DNA from 4 places in the Phocaeicola acetigenes genome. Region 3 is predicted to be linked to each of the others. Evidence: riboswitches for the same ligand, from Rfam matches in the RefSeq annotation. Region 3 holds a riboswitch; each other region holds the start of a gene.
The links. A riboswitch is a leader RNA that binds a small molecule or an ion and turns the genes downstream of it on or off. The one in region 3 is predicted to bind cobalamin.
Positions count from the first base shown of each region.

Region 1: linked by a shared signal. The riboswitch ahead of O6P32_RS04970 (TonB-dependent receptor plug domain-containing protein) and the one ahead of O6P32_RS11055 (TonB-dependent receptor) in region 3 are both predicted to bind cobalamin.
Region 2: linked by a shared signal. The riboswitch ahead of O6P32_RS11850 (DUF5074 domain-containing protein) and the one ahead of O6P32_RS11055 (TonB-dependent receptor) in region 3 are both predicted to bind cobalamin.
Region 4: linked by a shared signal. The riboswitch ahead of O6P32_RS05125 (anaerobic ribonucleoside triphosphate reductase) and the one ahead of O6P32_RS11055 (TonB-dependent receptor) in region 3 are both predicted to bind cobalamin.

Region 1 is NZ_JAPZVM010000003.1:93,614-97,701, reverse strand. It holds gene O6P32_RS04980 (SusC/RagA family TonB-linked outer membrane protein) at 1-69, opposite strand, end outside; gene O6P32_RS04975 (phosphoribosylaminoimidazolecarboxamide formyltransferase) at 414-1,592, opposite strand; cobalamin riboswitch at 1,661-1,861, shown strand; gene O6P32_RS04970 (TonB-dependent receptor plug domain-containing protein) at 1,965-4,001, shown strand; gene O6P32_RS04965 (YncE family protein) at 4,013-4,088, shown strand, end outside.
Region 2 is NZ_JAPZVM010000011.1:111,565-115,652, forward strand. It holds gene O6P32_RS11845 (DUF5074 domain-containing protein) at 1-555, opposite strand, end outside; gene O6P32_RS11850 (DUF5074 domain-containing protein) at 571-2,010, opposite strand; cobalamin riboswitch at 2,244-2,444, opposite strand; gene O6P32_RS11855 (hypothetical protein) at 3,332-4,088, shown strand, end outside.
Region 3 is NZ_JAPZVM010000010.1:32,302-36,389, reverse strand. It holds gene O6P32_RS11055 (TonB-dependent receptor) at 1-1,736, opposite strand, end outside; cobalamin riboswitch at 1,790-1,998, opposite strand; gene O6P32_RS11050 (SusC/RagA family TonB-linked outer membrane protein) at 2,231-4,088, opposite strand, start outside.
Region 4 is NZ_JAPZVM010000003.1:134,572-138,659, forward strand. It holds gene O6P32_RS05110 (phosphatidylserine decarboxylase family protein) at 1-198, shown strand, start outside; gene O6P32_RS05115 (CDP-alcohol phosphatidyltransferase family protein) at 222-929, shown strand; gene O6P32_RS05120 (DUF4834 family protein) at 988-1,257, shown strand; cobalamin riboswitch at 1,577-1,766, shown strand; gene O6P32_RS05125 (anaerobic ribonucleoside triphosphate reductase) at 1,793-4,088, shown strand, end outside.

The DNA.
Region 1 (4,088 bases), on a different contig from region 3:
ATAAACTGCACCACTACCGGAAGTCATCAGCAAAAGCAATAGCAATTGTGAAAATCTGCTTCTTTTCATAGATTTGGTTTGATTTAAAATTATTTGATAATTGAATGTTGATATCCTGTTTTTTACAGGTCCATGAAGGATGTACGTTCTCTTTACCCAGAGAACTGGATTGTAAAATGTGTTTTCATTTTAGTTGCGGTTAAGGTTCTTTTTATTTGTATTTATTAAGGCTTTTTTTGATGTCGTTGCAAATATACGTAATGTTTTAAATATTGAAAACGATTGTGTGTTTTTTTTAATAAAGGATATTGTATTTATTTAAGGGGAATATATGAGAAAAAGAATTTGTAAAAATAAATGCAGTTGGAATTCATATGATTAAGATGAAAATCCAGCTGCATTTAGGAGTGGTATTAATGATGGAATAATCGGATACCTGTGAAGGCCATTGCGATGTGATATTTGTCACAGGTTGCAATTACATGGTCATCGCGAACAGATCCTCCAGCTTGGGCTATGTATTCAACTCCGCTTTTATGAGCTCTTTCGATGTTATCTCCAAAGGGGAAAAATGCATCAGAACCTAAGGATACGCCTTTCAATGTATTCAGCCAGGCGCGTTTTTCTTCTCTGGTCAGGACTTCCGGCCGGTGAGTGAAGAACTGCTGCCATGTTCCTTCTGCCAGCACATCATCATGGTCGTCGCTGATATAGATATCAATAGTATTATCGCGGTCTGCACGTCGGATTTTTTCTATCCAGGGAAGATTCAATACTTTGGGATGTTGGCGAAGATACCAGATATCAGCTTTATTTCCTGCCAATCTTGTACAATGAATGCGGCTTTGTTGTCCTGCACCGATACCAATTGCCTGTCCGTCTTTTACGTAGCATACAGAGTTGGACTGTGTGTATTTTAAGGTGATAAGAGCAATCATCAAATCACGTTTTGCCGCTTCGGGAAATTCCTTGTTTTGAGTCGGAATGTTGCTGAACAGTTCGTCGCTGTTGAGCTTGATTTCATTTCGTCCCTGTTCGAAAGTGATACCATATACATCTTTGCGTTCGATGGGAGCAGGCTGGTAGTTCGGATCGATTTTTATTACATTGTAAGTTCCTTTACGTTTGTTTTTTAGAATTTCCAGTGCTTCATCTGTATATCCGGGAGCAATTACTCCGTCGGAAACTTCACGATTGATGAAACGGGCTGTTGCTTCGTCACAGATGTCGCTAAGTGCAATAAAGTCGCCGTAAGAAGACATGCGGTCTGCGCCACGGGCACGTACGTAAGCACAAGCCAGAGGAGACAACGGAAGATTGTCTACGAAATAAATTTGTTTCATCGTATCATCCAATTCCAGGCCAATAGCTGCTCCTGCCGGGCTGACATGTTTGAATGAAGTTGCGGCAGGCATACCAGTGGCTTCTTTCAGTTCTTTCACTAATTGCCATCCGTTTAAAGCATCTAAAAAGTTGATGTAACCGGGACGTCCATTCAGTACTTCAATAGGAAGTTCTCCCTCTTTCATGAAAATACGTGCCGGTTTTTGGTTGGGGTTACAACCATACTTTAATTCTAGTTCCTTCATCATAGTTTGATATATTTAAGATTGATTTTCTTACAAAAATATGGAATTTTTTCTGCTTATTGAAAAACTTTCTTACCTTTGCTACATATGGTTTGAGTTTCGTATTTCTTTTCGAAACCAATTAAAAGGGAATCAGGTGAGAGTCCTGAACAGTCCCGCTGCTGTAAGTTCTATATAATAAGGTTAGCAGACATTTATGCCACTGAATTCGTTTGGGAAGGCGTTTGCTGATAAGAACAAGTCAGAAGACCTGCCATATATTTTTCGCAGCTTTCGAGGAAAAAGCGTAGAATGAATTTTTCGTTTTTATATCTTCATTCATTCGTATATTAGGGGAAGAAAGCTGTTTTTGTTTGTAGTGAATTGAAAAACAGCATGAAGCGTATTGTTAAAATCATATGGCTTGCAGGATTGGGGATAAGTAGTGTAACGGGGTCTTCGTTTGCACAAACTGTATTGGATACAGCCCGAGTATACACTATTCCTGAAGTAACAGTAACCGACCGTTATCAGATAAGGGAAGTTCGTGCAACTGCCCCTGTTCAGATACTCTCTGCTGAAGAGTTAAAAGCTTTAAATGTAATGCAGGTATCAGATGCGGTAAAACATTTCTCTGGAGTTACTGTAAAAGATTATGGAGGTATTGGTGGATTAAAGACTGTTTCGGTACGCAGTTTAGGTGCTCAGCATACTGCTGTTTCTTATGATGGAATTGCAGTGACTGATTGTCAGACAGGACAGATTGACCTTGGACGATTTTCATTGGAGAATGTAGATAAATTAGTATTGAATAATGGACAGGGAGAGCAAATCTTTCAGCCAGCTCGTTTGTTTGCTTCAGCTGGGACATTGAGTATTCAAACCTTAACTCCTCATTTTGAGGACGGGAAGAATTCTTTGTTGAAAGGTACTCTGAAGACGGGCTCTTGGGGACTTGTTAATCCTTCATTGTATTGGGAGCAGCAATTAGCGGACAAATGGAGTCTGACAGCTCAAGGAGAATGGATGTCGTCTGATGGTCGTTATCCGTATACTTTATATTATGGGGATAAAGATGATCAGCATAGCAGGGAAAAACGAAAGAATACCGAAGTACAGAATTTGCGGACTGAGGTCAATGTCTTTGGGAATTTTTCGGATAAAGAACAACTTCGCCTCAAGGCATATTATTATCAGTCGTCGAGAGGCTTGCCTAATGCTACTACCTATTATTATGATTATGCCTCCCAGCATTTATGGGATAAGAATGTTTTTGTACAGGGACATTATAAAAAGGAATTGAACCATCGATGGGCGGTTCAGGCCTCAGCCAAATGGAACTGGAGTTACCAGCGTTATTTAGATCCGGATTATAAGGGGAGTACCGGACAATCGGAAAATAATTATTACCAGCAGGAGTATTATGTCTCAGCTTCAGCTCTGTATCGGGCATTCGATAATCTTTCTTTTTCACTTTCAACTGACGGAAGTATCAACCGGATGAATGCTGATTTACATAATTTTGCTAAGCCGGTACGTTATTCATGGCTGACTGCCCTGGCTGGAAAATACGTAAATGAATGGATGACAGTTTCGGCTTCAGTATTGGCAACTGTTATCAACGAGGATGTGTCGGTCGGAAGCAGTGCGGGAGGACACCGGAAGTGGAGCCCTTATTTCAGTGCATCTTTCAAGCCTTTTCCCAGAGAAGAATTTAGAATACGTTTCTTTTATAAGGATATATTCCGTTTGCCCAGTTTCAATGATTTGTATTACGGGCAGACTGGAAATATTCGCTTGAAACCGGAGCAGGCGCAGCAATATAATATCGGTCTGACTTATGGTAAACAATTTGAGGGATTGGTTTCTTCTTTGTCGGCTACCGTTGATGCTTATGCCAATCGGGTAACCGATAAGATAGTAGCTACTCCTACCAAAAACCTGTTTATATGGAGTATGGTGAACTTAGGCAAGGTTGATATTAAAGGCATAGATGTCACTGCCAATATTTGTCTGACGCCATTTGAGGGATATTTATTGACTCTTTCCGGAAATTATACATATCAGCGGGCTCTCGATGTCACCAGTTCCAATCCTGATTCTCCCGAGAGTATGACTTATAAACATCAGATTGCTTATACCCCACGTGTATCGGGTTCGGGGCAGGCTGTACTGGAAACACCCTATGTGAACTTGTCGTATGCAATGCTTTTCTCTGGAAAACGTTATGTTCTGGGACAGAATATCACCAAGAATCGACTTGATGGATATACAGATCATAGTGTTTCTGCATACCGTGACTTCCGTTTTCGAAAAATGACTACTTCTTTACGGATAGAAGTGCTTAATCTTTTGAACAAAAATTATGAGATTGTGAAGAACTTTCCTATGCCGGGACGTTCGTTTCGGCTAACTGTAGGCATAAAATATTGAAGAAAGAAAAAATGAGGAGAAAAAGAACAACTATAATATTACTTCTTTCCTGTGTATTGTTTCTGTGTATGTCGTGTGATGACATGG
Region 2 (4,088 bases), on a different contig from region 3:
TCCCGTAGTAGTATCAAAGCGGAACATTCCCTGTCCTTCGGCAAAAAATACATTCTTCTCATCCAATACAGCAATATTGGAAAAAGGAGTACTTAGCGAAAGCATTTCATCTTCCTCCAGACTTCCTTCCGGCCGAGGAAACTTCAAATCTTCTATCTGATAAGCCTTTTCAAGTTTCAATGTTACAGCATCCACAATCACCAGTTCACCATCGGTTTTCTCCCCATTAGGTTCAAAAAGCCCGTCGCTTACGATATAGAACTTACCGTTATACATCCATAAATCCTCCGCATAATTTCCAAAAGCCGAGCCATTTACCTTACGGTACACGTTATCCTCCACTTCACCTTCCGGAGTAATGAAAGTCAGAGAACTATTTTGCGAAGAGGGAGCTCCCTGGTTCAATATCATCACCCCTTTCGGGTCGGCATAACCGCCCAAGATTTCCTCTTTCCCAACTCCGCCGGAATTACCCTCCGACAAATCATCAGAACATCCCGATACTGCTACAGCCAGCATGCATACAGCCCAAGCACGATAAAATAACTTCTTCATAACCAATACAATAAATTAATTTTCAGAATAAAAAAAGACTCCTGCCGGGAAATGTGTATAATTCTCATATTTGGCAAACGGAGAGTCTACGCTGGTCTCAAAATCGAATACCCAGATCTGATTTGTAGTAAACAAGGGGAACGATTTGATAGAGTTTGCATATACATGTCCCGTCACCGGATGAACAGCCAGTCCGTTATACAACAGTCCTGCATTACTATCAAGCAGATTAAGATCGCAAAGCATTTCCTCTTCACCCGGTTCCTCTCCGGCAGCCTCATCAAACTTCATACGATACAGTGTAGTGCCATTGGCATAATAAATCATATTATCTTTTACACAGAAAGACACCCCTGCACTTCCCACATTCGGCTCCGAACCAATTTCCCGAGAGTCCAGCTCTTTAGTAGCCAGATTAAACTTAGCCACATAATATTTACCAAATCCAGTCGCAGTAAGCCATACATCCCCCTCACCGGCTTTCTCAATACTATACAAACTCTTATAAGGAGCCGAATAAGGCAAACTTATCTTAGAAACACTATCCGATTCCGGTGAGATTTCAAGGATATTGCACATATAGTTTTTATTCTGGAATGTATACACCTTACCTCCCATTACCACAAAACGCGACTTAGGAGCTCCGTCGGAACCTTCTACAAAAGAAATTCTTCCCGTTCCCATATCCAGACGATACACCCCTTTATTATCCCGAATATATATATGGTTCTCATCAAGAACAGCGATATGTGTAGGCCAGTCCAGTCCTTCCAACTGATTTCTAGAAAAAGTCACTTCTTTTTTCAACGTTTTCGCATCCATTACCACAAGCGTGCCATCATTCTCGAATAACTCTCCCACCGCATTTTTGTTTCCATTCTGCGATATGACATAAATCTTCCCGTTGTAGAACGCCATATCCTGCGCTACATTTCCCAGTTCGGTACCATTCACCAGTTTATATGCATCACCAATCACATAACCTTCCGGAGTAATATATCCCAACGAACCATTCTCTGTAGTCATATTTCCCTCATTCAGCACAAAAGCCCCGTTCGGATCATTAAACGAATTCAGGTTATAAAAGCTCAACTCTTTTACCTGCTCTGTACCATCTCCACCTTTCGCCTTAAATTCAATTTTCGCTTCTTTCTCAGCCTCAGCAGTAGCATTCAGTACAATTTTAGATGCTTCATAATCCACTTCTGCAGTCCATCCGGCCGACAGCTTTCCCACTTCTATCGTCTGTATATTTTCTCCCGAATATTCCAGCACCATATCCTGTCCCGGCACCACAAACAAAGGATCAGTACCCTCCTGCACAATGTTTAAATCAAACTTCAAGGTTCCTGCTCCTGCAGTACCATTTTCCGACGAACAAGCCCCCATACACAGGGCAATGCATACCATAAGCCCCATAAGGACGGCTTTTCTTGCAAATCCAATAAAATTCATAATACTATTATTTATAAAAATCTGTTTTTATAAAAAATGACATTACACAATCAATCCTCCAAAATCGCCGGCAATAATCAGCACAAGCCATCCCGCCTGTTTTGTACACACAGGCATACAGTATTCCCTGTCAGAAATACACACAGCAGCACGAAGACCAGAAATTTCCGGTCACACCTACTTGATAAAATTAATTGTATAAATTCAGTCTTAACTGCCTATCCCACGAGTGCAGTTAAATTTGTATGATGGCAGGTCTTCTGACTTACCCCCTCTCCGGAGCCTTCCCGATATTGTTCAGTTATCAGTGGCATAAGCTATTTCCGAAGAGTTGAAGGAGCTTACAGCAGCGGGACTGTTCAGGAATTCCACCTGATTCCCTTTTAATCCGCTTGTCCGAACAGACACACGGAACCATTTCCGGCAACAAAGATATAATATTTTGGATATACACAAAAGCTTAATCGGACAAATAAAGCCCCATTGGCATTTTTCTTTTTCCAATTTTTCCGTAAAATGACAAAATGAAAGTGTCTCACTTCAGTGGAATATACATTTATCAAAATGTCAATTCAAGTCCCCTAAAACAGGCCTTTTTAGACTCAAAGGCAAGTCCGGTTGCAAATTTCCACTTTTTTGGGGGTATACCCAAATACAAAAAGACAGAAAATTCACTACCTATCCGTACAGGTTACACAATACACATGCATTACACAACAAATATCTTCTCACACAACAAGAATCACATCTTTTTATCACCCGGATATACATCTTTTAAAAGAGAAGAAAAAACACTCCACTCTGCTAAAAAACAGGAATAAAAACCTCTTTTAATCCCCTTTTTTTACACTATTAATACCGTTGGCATGTGTTACTAATAGCGTAAGCTCACGATACAAGTATCGTCACCCACCGATACAAGTATCAAAACCCTCTTTTACGAGTCCTTTTTTCCTTTGTTTCATCCCCTAAATACATATTATAAAGCATGTATACAGTCCTTTTTTTGATTTATTTCCTCTTTTTTGCCTGTTAAAATTCATTAAATTACAAAAGTATCAGTTAGCGAAAAACTGAAAAATCAGACTTTATGAAAGAGAAAACCGGATTTTCAAAACATTTTATTTTTCAAGAAAAAGCAGATACGTAATCGAAAAACGATCAATCGACTGATGGATGGATAAATCCGTAATCGCATACAAAGACAAACTGGTTGTTTTTATAGTTAAAATTGAAAAAACTCTCGCGTTAAACCAAGCATCCGATTTTTCTATCTCAAAACCTTTATCTACCTTGCAATTAGATTAAAAACCACAAATCTATGAAACTGAAAGCACTTATATTATTATTCGTACCTTTCATGCTATGGGCATGTAAAGACGATGACAACCCGTGTAATGAGCCAAACTATATGGAAACTTCTCTCACCCAAATTCAAGGAGAGCTTACTATTGATTATGGTGAAAACATCCTGCAAGATGAAAATACACTATACGGAATTACTGTACGATTGGAGAACAGGAAAACCTATGCCTATGGACTATTCGATGACCTAAGTAAAGCAATTGTACGACGCGATGCCAACCGACAGTACTGGGCAAATACAACCGTTGTACCCTATGGTAAACAACGATGCTCACACGATGAAAATGGGAATTATGGAGACTTATTTGCTATACACGGTAACGGGAAAATAGAAAACTGCCCCGTTACCAATGAATTTATCTATTGTGATACTACAATGGAAGTAAATGGATTTCGGGAAAGCCTATTACCTATATCAAGCTATCCCTACGATATTTATGTAAGTCATGATGCACTTGCATACAAAGAGAAGGAGCATACTTTTACCACATTTAAATACAATGGATACATCCGCTTCTTTGCCTATAACCTTTCACGAGGTAGGTTTGAAATACAAATGTACGAGATGGACAAACAGTTCTCCCTTACCCCGGAGGAACAAGAATCTATTCTTCCTTTTACCATAATATTAAAAGTGATTCCATATCCTACATGGATGTGTGATAGTTACTCCAGTGAAGCCACATTCCAAGTGAGGTACATAGATGAAGAAC
Region 3 (4,088 bases):
CCGCTATGCCAGGGAATGTAAGGTATCTGTCCTCCATAGAACTCATCGTAAGGGTCGGTGAAGTCCTGTGCTTTTTGATAGGTATAGTTGATTCTTCCGTTCAGGCGGAACTCTCTTCCTATTTGCCATCCCGTTTGCAGGGCAGCGTCAATACCTCGTATTTCCACTTTTCCCAGGTTAATCATTGTCCACCGGAAAAAATTGGAAGTCGGTGTAGCTATAATTTTGTTTTCAACTTCGTTGTAATATACGTCTGTCTGTATTTCTATGTAGCGAAGCCAACTGTGGGAAAAAGATTTGCTATAAGTAAATCCCAGATTGTACTGGTTTGTATACTCAGGGTCCAGATCTACATTTCCTACAAAAGTATAATACAAGTCGTTCAAGGTTGGCATTCGAAAGATACGCTTGTAAAAGCCACGGATATTCAAGTCAATTGATTTGAATGGCTGATACGAGGCGACTACAGCTGGAGTCCATTCCTGTTTGTTGGGGGCCGATTCGTTTTCTGTCCGGACTTTATCGTGTACAAAAGTTCCAAGCAGGCTGGCCTGTGCTTTAAACCGGTCGAGTGAAATGGCTGTGGCAGCTGCTATCAGTCCGGTATGCCGGCGAGGATATACAAAGTCCTGTAAATCGGCATTCAGTAAATTGAACTGATAGTCGGCAGACACGCTGACATCCCATCCCGGTAAAATGGTAAACCGGTTTGCAGCCGAAGCATAAACTTCCTGTTGGTAATAATGATTGTTGGTATACATCAAAGATTCATCTTTGTTCGGGTCTGCCAGATAATGCAAATAGTCGTAGGCATATTTTATGTTGCATAACAGGCTGTACCGGGACGAAAAATCTTTTTTGAATGTACCCTGTGTGAAAAAATTAGTATCCCACTGACGGTCTTCGTGTGAGAACTTGTTGCGTACAATGGCACCGGGATATCCTCGCTCGGAGTTATACAGATAGGCTTTTGCACGCCAATATCCCTGGTCTATTTTTCCAAACAGTCCGCCTTCTACGCGCAGAGCCTGTACATCACCATTTTGACGTACAGCGGTAGTATCGTATCCGTCTTTAGTCTGATAGCGGAATTTATATTTTCCGGTGGTATACATATACTCGGCACTGAGAGAGCTGTAAAGTTTGTCGTGAATTTTCTGCTCCCATAATATGGAGGGATTGACTACTCCAAACGAACCGGTCTTAAAGGTTGTCTTTACATGGTAACGTTCTTCGTTTTCAAACTTTGGGGTACGTGATTGTAAATAAATAGAGCCGGCAGAGCCGAAATCCTTTGCAGGTTGGAAAATAGCACTTTTCTGGCCGTTGTACAGTGTAACCGATTCCATGTTGTCCAAAGAGAATCGTCCCAGGTCTACGGTACCGTTCTGTGCGTTACCCAGTTCAATGCCATCGTAGAATACCCCTACATGATTGGTTCCCATGCTTCGGATGTTTACGGTTTTCAGACCTCCTACTCCTCCGTAATCTTTGATTTGTATTCCGGAGAAATAACGCAATGCATCGGCCACATTATGTGAGCTGAGGCGCTGCAATTCGTTTCCGGACAGTTGCTGTACGGGAATAACTTCTTTTTGGAAAGTACGTGCCGTTACTACGACTTCTCCCAAATGTTGTAGGCTATCCAGCTTACTTTGTGCATATATAGAGATACAATGTCCCCATACAAGGATACACATCAGCCAAACGGCACGCATGATGGTCTGCTTATACATGTCGGTTCTTATAAAATGAAAAAACAGGCAACAGTTTCCCTAACCCCAGAGGGCACTGAGCAAATGAATGATGGCAGGTCTTCTGACTGACTCCCTCTCTGAAACCTTCCCAATATAGCCATTGTATATCAGTGGTATGAGCATTTTTCAGAAAGTTTGGTATAGAGCTTTACAGCAGCGGGACTGTCCGGGATTTTCACCCGATTCCCTTTTAATCCGTTTCCTAGAACAAGGATGTGGAACCAATTCGTGAGCAAATATAGAAAATAAATGAAATAGTTGTATCTTGTTTGATGTTTTATCTCGTTGGATACTTAAACAGGAAGGGTGTCTCATTGTAAGGGTACGTCCGTCTCACTATAAAGAGACGAGTGTCCCACTGCAAGGAGACAGGTGTCTCCTTGCAGTGGGACACTTTATACGACTAATATTACTTACTCTTCTTGAAGAGTCTTTTCTATCAGTTTACTGTGTCAGCTAAATTGTTTTTTGAACTAAAAGTCCATGCTGACAGAAAAACCGAGGTTGCGCAAACTGGGCAGGTTGAAATAATCTATTCCCTGCATGAAGTTGCCCATACTGGCCGTACTCATGGGGTCGAACGGCGCTTTGTTGTAAATCATGCACAGATTGCGTCCTACAAACGAAACCTTGATACTCTGTATCCAGTTTACCCAACGGTGCATAGGAATGGTATATCCTACCGAGAGTTCTGCCAGACGCACATTGGTAGCGTCGTATATATAGGCTGCTCCTACCCCCTCCAGACCAGTTACATAATTATAATATTGCTTGGCTGGGATAAGCTGCTGTCCTACCCATACACCGCCGTTGTTACGTGCATCAGCAGTAGCCTTCGATACACCGTACTGGTCCATCATCGCCTGAGTGAGGGACAGACCTTTTCCTCCAAAGTTTCCCTGTAGAACGAAACTTAAGGCTATTTCTTTCCAGTTGAAGTCGTTGCTCCATCCTATCTGATACTTGGGAGCAGCATTACCGGCATAGGTGTATTCATTGTTTTTTTCCGGTAACCCGTCGCTCCCGATGACAAGGTTTCCTTTGCTGTCGGTGCGGAATGCGCGGACGTATATGTCGCCTATGGAGCCGCCTTTTACAAGTTTTTCCTGTGCGATAGGGTGATAAGAAGTTATCATTTCAAACGATGGGATATCTGTTTCTGTTCCATCAGAAGAGATATTTGTAAAGTCTTTTATCTTGTTCTTATTTAGTGTGTAAGTAAGGTTGCTATTCCATTCTACAGGACCTAAGGGCTGTTTGAGTTGGAGAGACATTTCGACTCCTCTGTTTTCGATAGTGGCATTCATTAACTGGTTATAGTTCGCTTGTTGGGTCAGTGCTACACTGTGAGTGGTAGAGGTATATAAAGTAAGAGATAGGTTCAACCGGTTTTGGAACATTCCTAAGTCGATGCCGGCTTCGTACGATTTGGTGGTTTCGACAGGGCTTTTTCCTTGTGTTAGTGCCTCGTAGTCGAAGTTTTGGTTCTTTTGCCACAGTCCTTCTATCAAGGCATACTGATGGGTAGCTCCAGTCTCGCTGTAATCGAAGCGGAGTTTAGTGAATGACAGAATATCGGAGCGAATCGCAGAAAAAGCTGTGGGAATAAAGGCTATTCCGACAGAGGGATAAAATCCATCGGTTTCCGAATAGAAAGTGCGGTACTTGAAATCATTCCATTCTTTCCGTCCGGTAGCATACACGTAAAGCATGTCTTTAAAGCCTATCTGCAAGGAGGCAAAGAGACTTTTCCTTTTATCTTCGAATGATTCGGAAACACTGTTTTTCAGCGCATCATCAATATTGTCGGCTGAGAATCCGTTGGGTTGGATCAGACCTCCGTTGAGCAAATCGAAATCGTATTGCCGTTTCTGTATGCTTCCTCCTAATAATGCATTGAACGAAAATGCTCCTATGCGATGGTGCAGGTCAAGGGAAAGGTCGCTGTACAGTTGGTGCAGGTCGGCTTTATTTTCCCCGTACAGTCCGTTTTCCGAGTTGATGAGATAGGCACTGGTCGATGCGTAAAGTTCTTGTGCCTGCTTTATTACATCTTTATCATAGCGTACGCGGGCGGAGGCAGAAAGCCAGGGGGTAATGTCGTAACTGATACCGATATTGCCTAAGAAACGGTCTTTCTTATTGAGAAAGGTGTTTCGGTTGATAATCCAATAGGGATTCTGCCACTCGGAATACGGCCAGTATTGGGCATAGTAATCTTTATCAGGGTCATAGCGTTCGTACCAGGGAACACCGGTAATTTGTCCATATTGATTAGGTCGGAAGTTCAGACATTCCGGATAGAGGTAAACGGGAATGATAGGGTTAAAA
Region 4 (4,088 bases), on a different contig from region 3:
CGCCAAATTGCCGGTGCAATTGCCCGTCGTATTGTTACCTACGCTACAAAAGGAGAAGAATGCTACATCGACGAACACATGGGATTCATCAAGTTCGGCTCACGAGTTGACGTATATCTTCCTGTAGGAACAGAAGTCTGCGTAAAAATGGGACAGGCTACAACAGGAAACCAAACCGTAATTGCTAAATTAAAATAAAAAGACAAGGAGGAGGTACGATTATGGCCAATGTTATCATCCGAAACATTCCAAATACAATCACTTGCTGCAATTTGTTCTCCGGATGTATTGCCAGTTACATGGCACTGCAAGGCTGTTATACGCTTGCATTCCTCTTTATCGTAATTGGGGCAGGCTTTGATTTTTTCGATGGAATGACAGCTCGTCTGTTGCATGTATCAAGTCCGATAGGAAAAGAATTGGACTCATTGGCCGATGATATTACTTTTGGATTTGCTCCTGCTGCGATTGTTTTTTCTTTATTCAAAGAAGTATATTATCCCGAGTTTCTGACTCCAATTGCCGAATATATACCTTATACTGCTTTTCTGATTTCAGTCTTTTCGGCATTGCGATTGGCCAAATTCAATATCGATGTACGACAAACCAGTTCATTCATCGGTATGCCGACTCCTGCCAATGCTTTGTTTTGGGGTTCACTGACCGTAGGAGCCCACAATTTCTTGGTATCTCAATACTTTAATGCAATCTACCTTTTTCTGTTGGTAGTTGTCATGTCATTATTGCTGGTTGCTGAACTACCCATGTTTTCATTGAAATTTAAAAACCTTTCATGGAAAAGCAATAAAATCAGTTATATCTTCCTGGCTGTCAGCATCCCTTTACTGATTATCTTCCAGCTCAGTGGTTTTGCAGCAGTTATTTTATGGTATATCCTACTCTCTATTGTAACTCGTAAAAAATCATAAAACAACAATTATGGCACGGTTGTTGTTAATATCATTATAAAATATAACGACAATAACTATGTTTGGATTTTTGAGTTTCATATTCATATTTATATTTATTATTCTTATTCTTTTACTGTCGGCCGCAGCTAAAGTTGTAGGAAGCATATTCCGTACAGGAAAGCGTATGACAGAAAAGATGACATCTTCTTCACAGTATACAGAAAAAGAAAGCACTTATCAGGAACGTTCTTCTTACGGTTCTTCTTCACAGTCTCCTGCACGAAAAAAGAAAGTATTTGATAGTGATGAAGGGGAATACATCGAGTTTGAAGAAATAAAAGATTAAGCCAAGACTAATCAGACTTATTATAATGTGTATGCAGTACACCGTTTTCAACTTTAAGATTACTGCATACACAACTACAAATCATCTCATCTTTTTGGTCTTTAATTCTTCCAAAAATGTTTCCAAAAGGCTATTATATAAAAGAAGGAATATTACAAGAAATAACGGAAGAATTTCTAAAAAGAAAAACCATTTTAAATTACAGTTATCCATTTACCCCATTCAAACACATTCTAAGAACGTTTTTACTGGAATTTTATTTCCCAATTTAGACAACCAAGAGATAGTCTATTTTATCAAGCAAAACTCTTTTTCTATCTTTGTACAGCTTTTAATGGTAACACAAGCGTTTCAAAAGGGAATATCGTGAAAATCGGTAACAGTACCCGCTGCTGTGATTTCCAAAGAACCAAGGCCAAGTATCATATACAGCCACTGCAATACACTTGCGGGAAGGTCGCCTTTGGGGAGGAATCAGTCAGAAGACCTGCCATGAAAAAGCCATTTATATCCATTACTTTTTCAAAAAGCTGTTATGAACACAAAAGAAATCTGCATTATCAAACGAGACGGAAAGCGGGAAGACTTTTCGGCAGTAAAAATCTCTAATGCCATAGGCAAAGCATTCGAAGCCACAGGCCTCAACGACCACCGTACCTTAATAGAAGAGATTACCCAGCGCGTTATCCTCCAAATCAACCAACCTACCATTGGAGTAGAGGATATACAAGACATCGTCGAGACTGAGCTAATGAAAGTACAACCAGAAGTGGCAAAAAAGTACATCATCTATCGTCAATGGCGAAACACCGAGCGCGAAAGAAAAACGCAAATCAAGCATATCATGGACGGCATTGTCGCCATCGATAAAAATGATGTCAACCTGAGCAATGCCAATATGTCAAGCCATACTCCGGCTGGGCAGATGATGACATTTGCTTCGGAAATCACCAAAGATTATACTTATAAGTATCTTCTTCCTAAAAAGTATGCAGAAGCACATCAGTTGGGAGATATCCACATCCACGATTTGGACTATTATCCTACCAAAACAACAACTTGCATCCAGTACGACCTTGATGATTTGTTCGAAAGGGGATTCCACACCAAAAACGGCAGCATCCGTACTCCTCAATCAATCCAGAGCTATGCAACACTGGCTACAATCATTTTCCAGACCAATCAGAACGAACAGCACGGAGGACAAGCTATCCCTGCTTTCGACTTCTTTATGGCAAAGGGAGTATTGAAAAGCTATCAGAAAGCAGTCACATCCATTCTGTCCTTCTATCTGGAAGTAAAAGGAGAAACAACCGTAAAAGAAGAAAGTCTCTCCGAAGCCATACATCAATATCTGATCTCCATTGAACCTAACTCCGAAATGAAAAAGGGGTTAGTAAAAGCATTACAGGCATCTGCAATTACAATCAATGCTGAAGAACTTGAACATATTCTGCATAAAGCATATGCTCAAACCAGAAAAGAAACCCATCAGGCCATGGAGGGATTCATCCATAACTTGAACACCATGCACTCGCGAGGAGGAAACCAAGTTGTATTCAGTTCTATCAACTACGGAACTGATACATCAGCCGAAGGACGCATGGTGATAGAAGAACTGCTGAAAGCTACCGTAGAAGGTTTGGGACAAAGAGGAGAAGTTCCGGTATTCCCTATCCAGATTTTCAAAATAAAAGATGGAGTATCTTATTCAGAAGCCGATTACCAGTTGGCTATCCAGGATTTTGATGCAGCACTTGAAGGAAAAATACAGTTCGAAGCTCCCAACTTTGACTTATTCTTAAAAGCATGTCGTACCACAGCCAAGGCACTGTTCCCTAACTTTATGTTCTTGGATACTCCTTTCAACCAGCACGAGAAATGGGACAAGAACGACCCGAAGCGCTATCGTTACGAACTGGCAACCATGGGATGCCGTACACGTGTATTCGAAAATCTGAACGGAGAAAAGACATCACTGGGACGAGGCAATCTCTCGTTCACCACCATGAACCTACCCCGACTGGCCATTGAAGCACGCATCAAAGCTGAAAACATGGCCGAACACACGCATCCTACCGCCATCGAACAACTGGCCAAGGACATCTTCCTTCAGTCGGTACACGAGATGTCGGAACTCATTGCCGAACAACTTTATAGCCGGTATCAATACCAACGTACTGCACTGGCCCGCCAGTTTCCTTTCATGATGAGTAACAATGTATGGAAAGGAGGAGGAAGTCTGAACCCGAACGACGAAGTGGGAGACACCTTGAAACAAGGAACACTGGGTATTGGTTTCATTGGCGGACACAATGCAATGGTAGCACTTTACGGACAAGGACACGGTCATAATCGCAAAGCATGGGAAACGCTTTACGAAGCAATTGAAGAAATGAATAAAGTAGCCGATGAATACAAACAAAAATACCATCTGAACTACTCTGTACTTGCTACTCCAGCCGAAGGACTTTCCGGACGCTTCACACGCATGGACAAACGCAAATACGGCCTTATCCCAGGAGTTACAGACAGAGACTATTATGTCAATTCATTCCATGTAGATGTGAAAGAGCCTATCAGCATTATCGAAAAAATCAAATGCGAAGCACCGTTCCATGCGCTTACCCGCGGAGGACACATCACCTATGTAGAGTTGGACGGTGAAGCCCAGAAAAACATCAAGGCTATTGCTAAGATTGTAAAAGTAATGCACGATGAAGGTATAGGATATGGTTCCATCAATCATCCTGTAGACACTTGTCACAACTGCGGATACAAAGGAGTAATTTACGATAAATGTCCAATCTGTAACAGTGAAAACATCATGC